Regions from separate parts of the Streptomyces speibonae genome, predicted to be linked through region 4. Evidence: riboswitches for the same ligand, from Rfam matches in the RefSeq annotation. Region 4 holds a riboswitch; each other region holds the start of a gene.
What was found. A riboswitch is a leader RNA that binds a small molecule or an ion and turns the genes downstream of it on or off. The one in region 4 is predicted to bind cyclic di-AMP.
Positions count from the first base shown of each region.

Region 1 (3,271 bases), 3.5 Mb from region 4:
CGGCCGCAGTGTCCAGTCCTCCATGATCATCACGCTGTCGCGCGGGGGTTCACGCCACCGAGGCGATCCGCAGTTTGATGTCGTCCGGGGAGAGGGTGCCCTTGGCGGTCACGTGGTCGCCGGAGGACTCACCGCGCAGACGGCGGCCGATCCATGGCACCAGGTACTCGCGGGCCCAGTGGACGTCGTCGCGGCGGACCTCGAGGGTGCCGCGGACCGGCAGCGGCGGCCAGGGCTGCTCAGGGTCGGCGGGGACCTCGAGGCCGAGGGCCTGTCCGGCGCGGAGCGCCACCCGGGTGTGGCCCTCGGGCGACAGGTGCAGCCGGTCGGCGTCCCAGGCCCTGCGGTCCTGGACGCTCTTGAGGGACCACAGGTCGAGCACCGGGCAGCCGTAGCGGTCGGCGACGGCCCGGACATGTCCGTTGTAGGTGGCGATCTTGCCGCGCAGATGCTTGAGCAGGGGGACGCCGCGGGTGTCGAACCCGGTCGTCACCAGGACCGTGCCGGCCGCGGGCGCGAGCGCGGCGACGGCCCGCTCGAAGCGTTCGGCGACCTCGTCCGGGTCGGTGCCCGGGCGGAGGATGTCGTTGCCGCCCGCACAGAACGAGACCAGGTCGGGGGCGAGTTCCACGGCCCTCGGGAGCTGGTCCGCCACGATCTGGTCCAACAGCTTCCCGCGCACCGCGAGGTTGGTGTACTCGAAGTCACCTTCGGGCCGGCGGTCTGCGAGCAGCACGGCGAGCCGGTCGGCCCACCCGACGAACGCCCCGTCGGGACCGGGGTCGCCGACCCCCTCGGTGAAGCTGTCCCCCAGCGCCACGTACGACCCGATCACTCTTCTGCTGTCACTTCTCGAATCGTCTGCCACAGCAGCTCATGATTCACCCTCGAATGTGACCTACGCGACCGTAGGGGAGGGTTGACGAGCGGTGAGATAAGCCACTCCCACAGTGTCGCCCTGCCGGGAATACACGGGAATACACCGGAGGCCGGACCCGGGGATCGGGGTCCGGCCTTCGGCGCGCGTGTCAGGAAGGTCGCCGCAGGGGGTCAGATGGAGACGCCCTTGGAGCGGAGGTAGGAGATCGGGTCCACGTCCGAGCCGTAGTTCGGGCTGGTCCGGATCTCGAAGTGCAGGTGCGGGCCGGTCGAGTTGCCGGTCGAGCCGGAGAGACCGACCTGCTGGCCGGCGCTCACGGTCTGGCCGGCCGAGACCGACAGCGAGGACAGGTGGGCGTACTGGGCGTAGTAGCCGTCGCTCAGCTTGATGACGACCTGGTTGCCGTACGCGCCGGCCCAGCCCGCGGAGACGACCGTGCCGTTGCCGACCGCCTTCAGGGAGGTGCCGGTCCCGACGCTGAAGTCGACACCGGTGTGGTAGCCGCTGGACCACATGCTGCCGGCCACCTTGTAGGCGGTGCCGATGCCGCCGCCGGGCACCGGGGAGCTGTAACCGGAGGCGGCCTGGTTGGCGGTGGTCTGCTGGGCCGGCTTCTCGGCGGGCTTCTCGGCGGGCTTCTCGGCCTTGGGCGCGGCGGGCTTCTCGGCCTTCGGCGCGGCGGGCTTCGCGGTCGCCGGCGAAGAGGACTTCTTCGGCGTGGCCTTGGCAGCCTCGCCGTCGAGGGTGAGCTTCAGGCCGGGGTGGATGAGCGACGGGTCGTCGCCGACGGCCTCGCGGTTGTCCGCGTAGAGCTGCTTCCAGCCGCCGTCGACGTTCTCCGCCTCGGCGATCTTCGCGAGGTAGTCGCCGGCCTTCACGGTGTACGTGCGGGACTGGTCGCCCTTTTCGGCGGTGGCCTGCTGGCCGGTGACCGAAACGGAAAGTGACTGGGCGGCCTTTTCGGGGGCCGCCTGCGGCGTGGCCGCGTGGGCGCCGGTGGCGCCGAGAAGCGGCAGGGCGAGTGCGGCGCCACCGGTTCCGGCGACGGCGATGGAACGGGTGAAACGCTGAGCCTTGGTACGGCGGTGCTTACCCTTCGCGGGCATGACGAATTCCTCTCCGGCGCCTGCGAGGTGAGCTGTCGGGTTCGGACTGGAGATGTCCGGCCGCGATGTCACGCGGCTTAACCCCAAGCCTGTTCCGGAGACCGGACCAGGCAGTCTTACCTGTGGGTCCCCCGCTCCTGCCGTACACGGGTCAGTGTGTGCGGGCTCCGGGCGGCGGCAGGATTAGGCGTCCGTCCGGATCGGTGGCGAACGTAAGCGACCCGGACGCGAGGGGACAAGCGGAGGTTCCCCGCGAAGGTGCTTTTTCCGTGATCCACAGGAGGAATTGACGTCACCGAGCGTCGATCCCGACGTGGATTGCGTTTCGAATTCCCTTGTCGTTCGCCGTCATTACGTGAGCATGGCGACAACACATCGTCACGGATATGACGATGCTCACGCACCCCATTCCCATCCCCCTTTCTTTCGGGGCGCATTATGGCGAAGTGAATTAATCGGACAGAACGCCTTAATGCTGCTATTACCGGATGCCGGACGCCGCGTGTGGACAACTCATTGCCCCAGGCAGGCATGTCGTATCGTCGAGTGACGCACGCCGACGAGCCGCGGCGGCGGCGCCGAGTGGGAGGAGTCCCCGTGACGCAGCAGATCCCGTCGACCGAACCCGAGCTGGCCGGAGTGCGCAACTTCCGCGACGTGGGCGGACTGCCGACCGTGGACGGTCGGCGGGTGCGGCACGGAGTGCTGTTCCGCAGCGGTCACCTGGCCCACGCGACCGCGGAGGACGCCGTCTTCCTCTCCTCGCTCGGGCTGCACACGATCTTCGACTTCCGCAACGCGGCGGACCAGAAACTGGAAGGGCCGGACGTCGCGCTGCCGGGGGTGCGCAATGTGAACCTGCCGCTCAGCGACCCGGCCGACGGCGCCGAGTTCTGGAAGATGGTCCGCGACGGCGACCTGGACCAGCTGCGCTCGATCCTCGCGGACGGCCAGGGCGCGGACCGGATGATCCACTCCTACCGGACGATCATCAAGGAGCGCACCGCCGAGCACGCCCAGGTGCTGCGCTCACTCGCCGAGGACAGCTTCCCGGCACTGATGCACTGCGCGGCGGGCAAGGACCGGGCGGGACTGTCGGTGGCGGTGACGCTGCTCGCGCTGGGGGTCGAGCGGGAGGCGATCGTGGAGGACTACCTGAAGTCCAACGCCAAGCACCGCCGTTACAAGGTGTACCGCAGCGGCGGCTCCGACTCGGCCTACTCCCCCGAGGTGATGGAGCTGCTCAGCCCGCTGTTCGACGCGCGGGCGGAGTACCTGTCGGCCG
Region 1 is NZ_OZ480260.1:821,592-824,862, forward strand. It holds gene AC5L3C_RS03380 (SGNH/GDSL hydrolase family protein) at 50-835, opposite strand; gene AC5L3C_RS03385 (M23 family metallopeptidase) at 1,051-1,986, opposite strand; cyclic di-AMP (ydaO/yuaA leader) riboswitch at 1,989-2,153, opposite strand; gene AC5L3C_RS03390 (tyrosine-protein phosphatase) at 2,584-3,271, shown strand, end outside.
Region 1: another riboswitch for cyclic di-AMP. It lies ahead of AC5L3C_RS03385 (M23 family metallopeptidase); the one in region 4 lies ahead of AC5L3C_RS19725 (M23 family metallopeptidase).

Region 2 (3,271 bases), 2.9 Mb from region 4:
CTTTCCGCTCCAGATAGAGGCTACTCGTCAAGTGGTCGAGAACAACCACATCGAGATCAGAAGCGCGCGAAAACGAAAAGATGACGAAAGGACCGGTGACACCGATGTGCGCGCCGGCGGTGAACGGAAGGACCTGCAACCGCACTTGGGGCAGCCGCGCCGCCTCGACCAGCCGGATCAGCTGCCGGCTCATCACGCCGGGACCCCCGACCTCCCGCCGCAGCACCGCCTCGTCCAGCACCGCGCTCAGCTCCAGCGGCGGCTCGGCACGCAGCACGTCCTGGCGTGCCAGCCGCACCTCCACCAGGGCGTCCAGCCGTTCCTCCGGCACCCCCTCCAGAGCGGCCTCCGTCACGGCCCGCGCGTACTCGGGCGTCTGCAACAGACCCGGGATCACCGTGGTCTCCAGGGTGCGCATCCCGCTGGCCTGCGACTCCAGACTGATGAAGTCCCGGTAGGTGGGCGGCAGTACGCCCCGGTAGGCGTGCCACCAGTGGTGCCGGCCGCCGCCGTCACCGCTGCCCGACAGCACCAGCAGCAACTCCCGCAACTGCGGATCCGCCACGCCGTAGACGTCGAGGAGTAACCGCACATCGGCCGGTTTCACCCCACTGGTGCCGGTCTCGATCCGGCTCACCTTCGACTGGTGCCACCCCGCCAGCCGGGCCGCCTCGCCGCTGGTGAGTCCCGCCGAGGTGCGCAGCGCGCGCAATTCGGCGCCCAGTTTGCGGCGGCGCACCGCGGGACCGTGTTGCATGGGCTTCTCCTTACTCCTTCCGAGCCGCCCGGATACGGTCTCCCGTCGCAGAGTTCACCGCTTTGAGCGACAGATATATGCATATCTTGGTGGATCGCCGCCGTGTGCCGTGCGGTGATGGCACTCTGGCGACGAAGCACCAGTGCGGGACCGTACTCGAACCAGCCGCTCCGTGTCGGACTGCGGTTCCGTGGGAAAGGGACGACGTCGCCATGGCAGACCATCTGGAAGCATCCGTCACTCTGCCGAGCGATCCCGCCTCGGTCTCCGCCGCCCGGACCCATGTGGTGGGCACGCTGGAGGGATGGGGCATGCCGGCGGACACGGAGCTGTCCGACACCGTCCGGCTGATCGTCTCCGAACTCGCCACCAACGCGGTGCAGCACACGTTCGGGCAGTCACCCACGTTCACGGTGGACGTCGCTCTGGTCCGCGATGAACGGGTGCACATCGGGGTGACGGACAGCCACCCCCGGTTCCCCAAACGGCTGCCCGCCGCGGTGCAGCAGGACAACGGCCGCGGGCTCGTGATCATCCGCTGGCTGACCGCGGAATGCGGAGGAAGACTGAGGATTCGCCCCACGCGTGAGGGCGGCAAGACCGTCTCGGTCGAACTGCCGTGGACCTGGACCGTCCAGGCCGCCGAAGCGGTCACGGCGGCGGGACAGCAGGAGCCGTAGGACCCACGCCGGTGTGGGCCGGCGGGGCGGCGGCACGCCTCGGGTGCCGCCGCCCCCGCGGGGGTCAGCTCACCCGGCCGTACGAGACGCTCCGGGTCCAGATCGTCTGCAGCCGCACCACGTCCCCGGTCTTCGGGGCGTGCCAGATCTTGCCGCTCCCGGCGTAGATGCCGACGTGGTACACGTAACCGCCCGAATGGAAGAACACCAGATCCCCGGCCCTGCGGCTGCCGGCCGAGATGTGACGGGTCTTGTTGTACTGCTGGGCAGCGGTGCGGGGCAATTTCTTGCCCGCTTTCTTGAACGAATAGAGCGTCAGTCCCGAGCAGTCGAACCGGTACGGCCCGGCGGCACCCCACTGGTACGGCGAGCCCTTCTTGGAGGCTGCGACGCGCAGTGCCTTGGTCGCCGTGCTCGCGGCAGCCGCCTCCGAGGCGGCTCCGGGGACCACGAGTGAGCTGCCCACGGCAGCCAGGGTGAGAGCCGAGGCCGTGCCGGCCCGGGCCATGAGAGACGGGACACGATTGAGCGCAGTCATGCGCAACCCTTCGTCAGCCGCCTGTGAAGGATGACCTGTCGGATTCGGGCTGGCGAAGTGGCCCGGCCGCACGGATGCGGCTTCACCCCAAGGGCTGCTCGGAACGGACGTTCCGGCGGCCCGTCGTGCTTGGGTCCTCCACTCCTGCCGATCCACTCCTGTCGACCGGTCATCCGGGCGGCGGCAGGACTCGGCGTCCGCCCGGATCGCCCCGCCGCTGCGGCGGGGTCTTGTCGTCAGTCAGGGATCTTGGCTCATGGCGGGAGCGAAAACCCAATGGAACGTGGGGTTTGTGTTGTTACGCGCCACTCACCCGTTCGAGTGGCCCCTGTCGTGTTCGAACCGCCGTCCGGGGCTCGCGCAGCCCCGGACCAGCGATGCGATGCCCCATGTCGCCCCGTGGTCGCCTCCCTCGTGCAACTTGAGAAACCCGAAAACAGGAGGTTCGTCTACGCCGGACGGGGGTACGCCATTTGGTCCGTTTCAACCCCGGGCCGAGCGCACCGGCGCGCGGACCGTCGTCCGGGGAGTCGCGGGGGTCAACTCCCCGGCCCCGGCGGCAGTGTGACCCTGGCCGTACGTCGCTCGCCGTCCAGCACCCGCAGCGCGCGGGCCAGCGTGGCGGAGTGCATCTCGCTCTCGCCGCGCCGGTGCATCAGGGTCAGCGCGTCGCGCAGTGCGACGGCCTTGCCGACCAGCGCCTGGGCGGCGCGCAGGCTCCGGTAGGTGTCGCCGCCCAGGGCGGGGTTGACCCGGCCGAGCAGGTCGACGGCCTCGAGGTACCGGTCGATCAGCTCGGCCTCCGCGCGGGTCAGCGCGGGCAGCGGAGGAAGCTCCGGAGGCAGCATGCGCGCCTCACCTCGCGCCGGTGGCCGGGTGGACACCCCTGCGGTGGGGCACGATCCGGTCCGCCAGGCCGTGGTCGACGGCGCCCTGCGCGTCGAGGACCGTGTCCCGCTCGAGGTCGGTGCGGACCTGCTCCGCCGTGCGGCCCGTGTGCCGCACGAGCATCTCCTCCATGCGGGCCCGGATCCGGGTCAGCTCCTCCGCCTGGATCGCCAGGTCGCTCGTCTGCCCCTCGATCGGCTCCAGGAGGGCGGGCTGGCGCAGCACCAGACGTGAGCCGGGCAGCACGAACCGCTTGCCCGGGGTGCCGGCCGCGACCAGCAGCGCGGCGGCGCCCTCGGCCCGGCCCACGCAGATCGTCTCCACGTCGCAGGTGAGGTAGCGCAGGGTGTCGTGGATGGCCGACATGGCGTGGAAGGAGCCGCCCGGGGAGTTGACGTACAGCGAGAC
Region 2 is NZ_OZ480260.1:7,249,659-7,252,929, forward strand. It holds gene AC5L3C_RS32745 (helix-turn-helix domain-containing protein) at 1-757, opposite strand, end outside; gene AC5L3C_RS32750 (ATP-binding protein) at 970-1,437, shown strand; gene AC5L3C_RS32755 (C40 family peptidase) at 1,502-1,975, opposite strand; cyclic di-AMP (ydaO/yuaA leader) riboswitch at 1,979-2,168, opposite strand; gene AC5L3C_RS32760 (hypothetical protein) at 2,515-2,823, opposite strand; gene AC5L3C_RS32765 (ATP-dependent Clp protease proteolytic subunit) at 2,831-3,271, opposite strand, start outside.
Region 2: another riboswitch for cyclic di-AMP. It lies ahead of AC5L3C_RS32755 (C40 family peptidase); the one in region 4 lies ahead of AC5L3C_RS19725 (M23 family metallopeptidase).

Region 3 (3,271 bases), 920 kb from region 4:
GGACGAGGCCGGGTGCCAGCACCGCCCCCTGGCAGTCCGACACCCCGAGCCCGATCGCCCGGCCCTGCCCCGCCACGCCACGCTCGTAGGGCAGGAAGCCCACCGGCCGCGCCCCTTCGTACAGCACGGCCACCCGGGCCCGGGGCCGCACCCGGCCCACGGCAATGGCGAACTCCGGTTCCATGAAAGGGCTGCGCGGTGCCTCCGCGGCGGCGCGCAGTTCCCGCCAGCGCTCCCGCTCCCCCTCGCCGAGCTCCTGCGGCCTCAGCTCGCGCACGCGTCCACTGCTCACCTGACCCCCCGATCAAGTCCCCCCTGGACTCTTTGGACGGTACCGCCGGTCCCATCGGGGCGGTAGATAGCGGACGATGTTCTTGCCAAACGGTGAAAGAGTCCTCAACCGGTCCGTACCCGGAGATGACGGAAGGCGAACCGCACCGAAAACGAGCGGATACGGGCACGGTGAATCGGACGGTTGCGTTGTCCGTATTCTCTGATCATGGCCGCACCCACCGCTTTCTCGCTCATCGCCACCGACCTGGACGGGACGCTGCTGCGCGGCGACGACACCCTGTCCGACCGCTCTCTCGCCGCCCTCGCGCGGGTGGAGCGGGCCGGTGCCCGGCACCTCGTCGTCACGGGGCGTCCCGCCCCCCGGGTGCGGCCGCTCCTGGACGATCTCGGCTCCACGGGGCTCGCGGTGTGCGGCCAGGGTGCGCAGGTGTACGACGCCGGCGCGGACCGGCTGCTGTGGTCCGTCACGCTGGACCGGGAACTGGCGGAGACCGCCCTCGGCAAGATCGAGGCCGAGGTGGGGGAGGTGTACGCCGCGGTCGACCAGGACGGGGTCGACGGGCTGACGCTGATCGAGCCGGGCTATCTGATGCCGCACCCGACGCTGCCCGCGGTGCGGGTCGAGCGGCGGCGCGATCTGTGGGAGCGGCCGATCAGCAAGGTGCTGCTGCGCCACCCCCGGTTCACCGACGACGCGTTGGCGGCGGCGGCGCGGGCGGTGGTCGGTTCGCTGGCGACGGTCACCATGTCGGGGCCGGGCACCGTGGAGCTCCAGCCGTGCGGTGTGACCAAGGCGAGCGGGCTCGCGCTGGCGGCCGAGCACCTGGGGCTGAGCCCGGAGCGGACGGTCGCCTTCGGGGACATGCCCAACGACATCCCCATGTTCGACTGGGCGGCGCACGGCGTCGCCATGGCCAACGCGCACCCGGAGCTGAAGGCGGTGGCCGACGAGGTCACCATGTCGAACGAGGACGACGGCGTGGCCGTCGTCCTCGAGCGACTGTTCGGTGGGCCGGCCGTGCTCGGCCGTCAGCGGTCGGCTCAGTACGCGCCGAAGACGTTGTCGATCGAGCCGTAGCGGTCGGCGGCGTAGTTGCAGGCCGCGGTGATGTTCGCGACCGGGTCGTACGGGTCGAAGGCGGTGCCCGGCACGTGGTACGCCTGGAAGGTCGGGTCGATGACCTGGAGCAGGCCCTTCGACGGGGTGCCCTTGGCGGCGTTGGAGTCCCAGAGGTTGATGGCGGCCGGGTTGCCGGAGGACTCGCGCATGATGTTGCGGTGGATGGCGTCGTAGGAGCCAGGGATGCCGTGCTGCGCCATGATGTCCAGCGACTCGCGGATCCAGCCGTCGAGGTTGTCCGGGTACGCGGTCGTGGCGGCGGTGGCCGTGGCGGCCGTCGTGGGCGCCGCGGAGGCGGTGGTGGCGCCGAACAGCGGGAGGGCGACCACGGCGACGCCGGTGCCGGCGACGGCGAGGGAGCGGGCGAGGCGACGGTTGGCGAGGGAGCGGGCGAGGCGACGGTTGCGGAAGCGACGGAGCTGACCGGAAACGGGCATGACTGGGTTCCTCTCCTACGCCTGCGAGGTGAGCTGTCGGGTTCGGGCGGGAGAGTGCCCGGCCGTGCCCCTGGAGGCATGGCTTCACCCCTAGCCGTTCCGGCGCGTGGCCGGCCCGGCGGCTTACCTGGGTCCCCCGCTCCTGCCGTGCGTGAGTTCGTCGGTGGGTGTGATGCGGGCGGTGGCAGGATTCGGCGTCCGCCCGGCAGGCCCGGAACGTATGCGAGAGCAGATGTCGGGAACAAGTACGGGGATCACGCAATCGTCCCTTTGATCTTGGATGGGGCGATTTGGGGTGCTTGATCCTTTGCGGATGCCAAGGGCCAACTCGGTTGCGCGGGAAGGGGAAACGGCGCTCGGGTGCGGGGGTGGGCGCGACGGGGTACGCGTGACCGACGTCACTGATCGCAAGCACCGGGAGCATTTACCGCCAAGGGGAATCCACTTGCCAATTGCGACAAATCGGTCGACCGGCCGGGCAGGATGGACAGTGAGGCGTTATGTCCGGGAAGGAGGGAATTGTCCGTTGCGTGGTCCGTCGCTGTCAGCCGATCGGAAGCACTCGGCTCCCGATCCGGTACCGCACTCCTCGTAACCCCGGGTGGCGGCGGTGATCGAAACATGACCGGATACGCTGACTCGAGTGATGGCAGCGACCTATCGACATTCCGTGTAACCGCCAGTGGACACCAGCAGACAGGAGACCCCTCGTGACCGTCGTCGGGCCGTTCGGGCTGAGCGTGCGGGACCAGGCTCTGGAAGCCGATGTCCAGGCCGGGATGGCGGCTGTCGAGGAAGGGCTGATCGAGGCCACCAAGAGTGAGGTCCCCTTCATCACCGGCGCCGCCCAGCACCTGGTGCGGGCCGGCGGCAAGCGGTTCCGTCCGCTGCTGGTGATGCTCGCCGCCCAGTTCGGCGATCCGTACGCGCCCGGCATCGTGCCGTCCGCCGTGGTCGTGGAGCTCACCCACCTGGCCACGCTCTACCACGACGACGTGATGGACGAGGCCGAGGTCCGCCGCGGAGTCGACAGCGCGAACGCCCGCTGGGGCAACTCCGTCGCGGTCCTCACCGGCGACTTCCTCTTCGCCCGGGCCTCGCACATCCTGGCCGACCTCGGACCGGAGGCGGTGCGGGTGCAGGCCGAGGCGTTCGAACGGCTGGTCACCGGACAGATCCTGGAGACCGCGGGACCGCAGGACGGCCGCGACCCGGTCGACCACTACCTGGACGTGCTCGGCGGCAAGACCGGATCCCTGGTCGCCGTCTCCTGCCGCTTCGGCGCGATGATGTCCGGCGCCGACGAGACGGTCGTGGACGTGCTCACCCAGTACGGCGAGCGGCTCGGCGTCGCCTTCCAGCTCGCCGACGACGTCCTGGACATCGCCTCCGACTCCAGCGAGTCCGGCAAGACCCCCGG
Region 3 is NZ_OZ480260.1:3,427,302-3,430,572, reverse strand. It holds gene AC5L3C_RS15360 (GNAT family N-acetyltransferase) at 1-292, opposite strand, end outside; gene AC5L3C_RS15355 (HAD family hydrolase) at 500-1,372, shown strand; gene AC5L3C_RS15350 (transglycosylase SLT domain-containing protein) at 1,336-1,851, opposite strand; cyclic di-AMP (ydaO/yuaA leader) riboswitch at 1,855-2,024, opposite strand; gene AC5L3C_RS15345 (polyprenyl synthetase family protein) at 2,562-3,271, shown strand, end outside.
Region 3: another riboswitch for cyclic di-AMP. It lies ahead of AC5L3C_RS15350 (transglycosylase SLT domain-containing protein); the one in region 4 lies ahead of AC5L3C_RS19725 (M23 family metallopeptidase).

Region 4 (3,271 bases):
CGTCGCCGCGGCGGGTCAGGGGCGCGGACGGCACGCGGTTCAAGGGGTTGTCAGACTTGACCCGGGCCGCGGCACAGCGGTCCCGCCCACCGCCGAACCCTTCCGGAGTGCGCCGATGCCCCGCCCGTACGTCCTGCTGTCCGCCGCCGTCTCCCTGGACGGCTATCTGGACGACACCGGTCCCGAGCGGCTGCTGCTGTCGAGTCCGGCCGACTTCGACCGGGTCGACGGGGTACGGGCCTCCGTGGACGCCATCCTGATCGGCGCCGGCACGATCCGCGCCGACAACCCGCGGCTGCTGGTCAACTCGCCCGAGCGGCGCGCCGCCCGTGTCGTCGGCGGCAAGGCCGAGTATCCGCTCAAGGTCACCGTCAGCGGCTCCGGCGAGCTGGACCCGGCGGCGCGGTTCTGGCGCACCGGCGGCGAGAAGGTCCTCTACACCACCGACAGGGGCGCCGAGCGCGCCCACGCCCTCGGGATCGCGGCCGACGTCGTCCCGCTCGGCCCGGAGCTCGACTGGCGGCGCCTGCTGGAGCATCTGGGCGGCGTGCGCGGGGTGCGGCGGCTGATGGTGGAGGGCGGCGGCCGGGTCCACACCCAGCTGCTCACCCAGGGCCTCGCCGACGAGCTCCAGCTGGTCCTCGCCCCGCTGTTCGTCGGCGACGCGGACGCGCCCCGGCTGTTCGGCCCCGGCTCCTACCAGGGCGGGCGGCTGCGGCTCGTGGAGACCCGCCCGGTCGGCGACGTCGTCCTGATGCGCTACGAGCCCACGGCACCCGGCACCGGAGCGCTGCCGTCCGCCGCCGACCGTCACTGGCTGGCCCTCGCCTGCGAGCTGGCCGCGCAGTGCCCGCCCTCGCGCACGGCGTTCAGCGTCGGCGCGGTGGTGGTGGCCGCGGACGGCACGGAGCTGGCGCGGGGCCACTCCCGGGAGGGCGGTGACCCGGTGGTGCACGCGGAGGAGGCCGCACTCGCCAAGGCCGATCCGGCGGATCCCCGCCTCGCGGGTGCCACCGTGTACTCCAGCCTGGAGCCGTGCGCCCGGCGGGCGTCGCGGCCGGCGCCCTGTGCGCGGCTGATCCTGGACGCGGGCATCCGGCGAGTGGTCACGGCCTGGCGGGAGCCGGACACGTTCGTGGCGGGTGCCGACGGCAGCGCGGTGCTGGCGGAGGGGTGCGCCACCGTGGTCGTCCTGCCGGAGCTGGAGGACCGCGCGAAGGCCCCGAACGCCCACCTGACCGGCGACTGAGCCGCGCCGATCGCGCGTAGGCCGGGTCGCTGGTCGGGTGACGGAGGACCGGCTCGCGCGGACCCGGAAACCGCAGCCGCCCGGTAACGGGTGTGCGGCATGTCCCGCGGATGGCGTACACTGGTTTCACCGACGCGGGGTGGAGCAGCTCGGTAGCTCGCTGGGCTCATAACCCAGAGGTCGCAGGTTCAAATCCTGTCCCCGCTACTGAAGGCCGAGGGCCGGAATCCGAAAGGTTTCCGGCCCTCGGCGTTGTGGTGCCCTTCCCCCCTCGTCCTCACGCACGGTGAGCATCCCGTCCCGCAGCGCATCACGACTGACGCACCGTCAGGCGGCGGCTCGCGGCCGAGACGGAGTCAACTCGCCCGTTTTTGGCACCTCGTGGCGGTTAAGTCCGCGGGAAAATCGTTAATGATCAAGAGGAACGGCTTGGAATCCGGCCCTCGCGTCTATTAACGTTCGATAACGCAGCGCGGTCGTCCCAGCCGTCACAGAAGTCGGCTCCGTGCGCACGCGCCGAATCCCGCAAGGGAACCGGGGAACCACCACCATGGGGTGAATCGTGTGGGTGCAGCCGTGGGAACACGGCTCGTATACGCGCGTAGGAGACCTTCCTGCTCCGAACCCGTCAGCTAACCCGGTAGGCGAGAAGGAAGGAAAGGAGCGCGCCCACGTGGCGTCCAACCCGCCTGCCCCCGAGGCCCCGTTCAAGCCGAGCGACACCTTCGTCTACGGCGGTGACCGCACCGACGAGGGCCCGTTCGAGGAGTGGAACCCCACCGCGGAGTCCATTCGCCCGGTACGTGGCCGGCACCGCGTCGCCAAGCAGCGCGGGGGCGGACTCGCCCGCAGCTCCACCGTTCTCGGCGTCGGCGTCATCGCGGCGGTCGGCGCCGGCGGCATGGCCAGCGCCCAGACCGGCAAGCCTCCGGTCTCCATCTCCATGCCGGACCTGCCCAACGTGGGTTCCCTCATCTCCGACGAGGAAGAGCCCGAGGGCTCGTCCACTCCGCTCAGCAGCCTCGGCGTGGCCACGACCGAAGCCGACGAGGGCACCACCGAGGGCGCCGGTGAGGCGCTGCGCACCCGGATCATGGCCCAGGTCGAGCAGCAGCAGAGCCAGGCCGAGACCAAGGCCGCCGCCGAAGCCGCCGCCAAGGCGGAGAAGCAGGCCGCCGAGGCCGCCGCCAAGGCGGAGAAGGAGGCCAAGGCCAAGGCCGAGGCCGCCAAGAAGAAGGCCGAGGAGGAGGCCGCGAAGAAGGCCGAGGCCGAGCGCCTCGCCCAACTGGCCAAGCAGTACACGCTGCCGACCTCCTCGTACACCATCTCCTCCACGTTCGGACAGGCCGGCGCCTACTGGTCCTCCGGCCAGCACACCGGCCTCGACTTCGCCGCCCCCACGGGCACGCTGATCAAGGCGGTCCACACCGGCACCATCACCTCCGCCGGCTGGGACGGCTCCTACGGCTACAAGACCGTGCTGACCCTCGAGGACGGCACCGAGATCTGGTACGCCCACCAGTCCTCCATCAGCGTCAGCGTCGGACAGAAGGTCAACACCGGCGATGTGATCGGCCGCGTCGGCTCCACCGGCAACTCCACCGGCGCCCACCTCCACCTCGAGGTCCACCCCGGCGGCTCCTCCTCGGGCATCGACCCGATGGCGTGGCTGCAGAGCAAGGGCCTCACCCCCTGATCCACCGCTTCCGAACAGCCCTGCCGCCCCTGAACCCCGGCAGTCCCGACGACGACCCCCCGACGTCAGGGCTGCCGGTCAGGTGTTTTCGGGGCCCTGCGGCACGCGTCCGTCAGGAGTGGTGGGCGCCCGGGTCGTAGGCGGGGTAGGGATGCCCGTAGGGCGGACGTCCGTGCGCGGGATGACCGTACGGCGGATGCCCGAGCGGCCCGTGCACCGGCCATGGCGCGGGAGCGACCCGGACCGGGGGCGCGGTGAGACGGGCCGCGTGGTCCAGGGCCGGACGCGCCGCACCCCGCCGGTGCCACAGCTCCAGCAGCAGCTCC
Region 4 is NZ_OZ480260.1:4,349,985-4,353,255, forward strand. It holds gene AC5L3C_RS19715 (dihydrofolate reductase family protein) at 116-1,249, shown strand; tRNA gene AC5L3C_RS19720 (tRNA-Met) at 1,383-1,456, shown strand; cyclic di-AMP (ydaO/yuaA leader) riboswitch at 1,754-1,911, shown strand; gene AC5L3C_RS19725 (M23 family metallopeptidase) at 1,923-2,945, shown strand; gene AC5L3C_RS19730 (PrsW family intramembrane metalloprotease) at 3,058-3,271, opposite strand, start outside.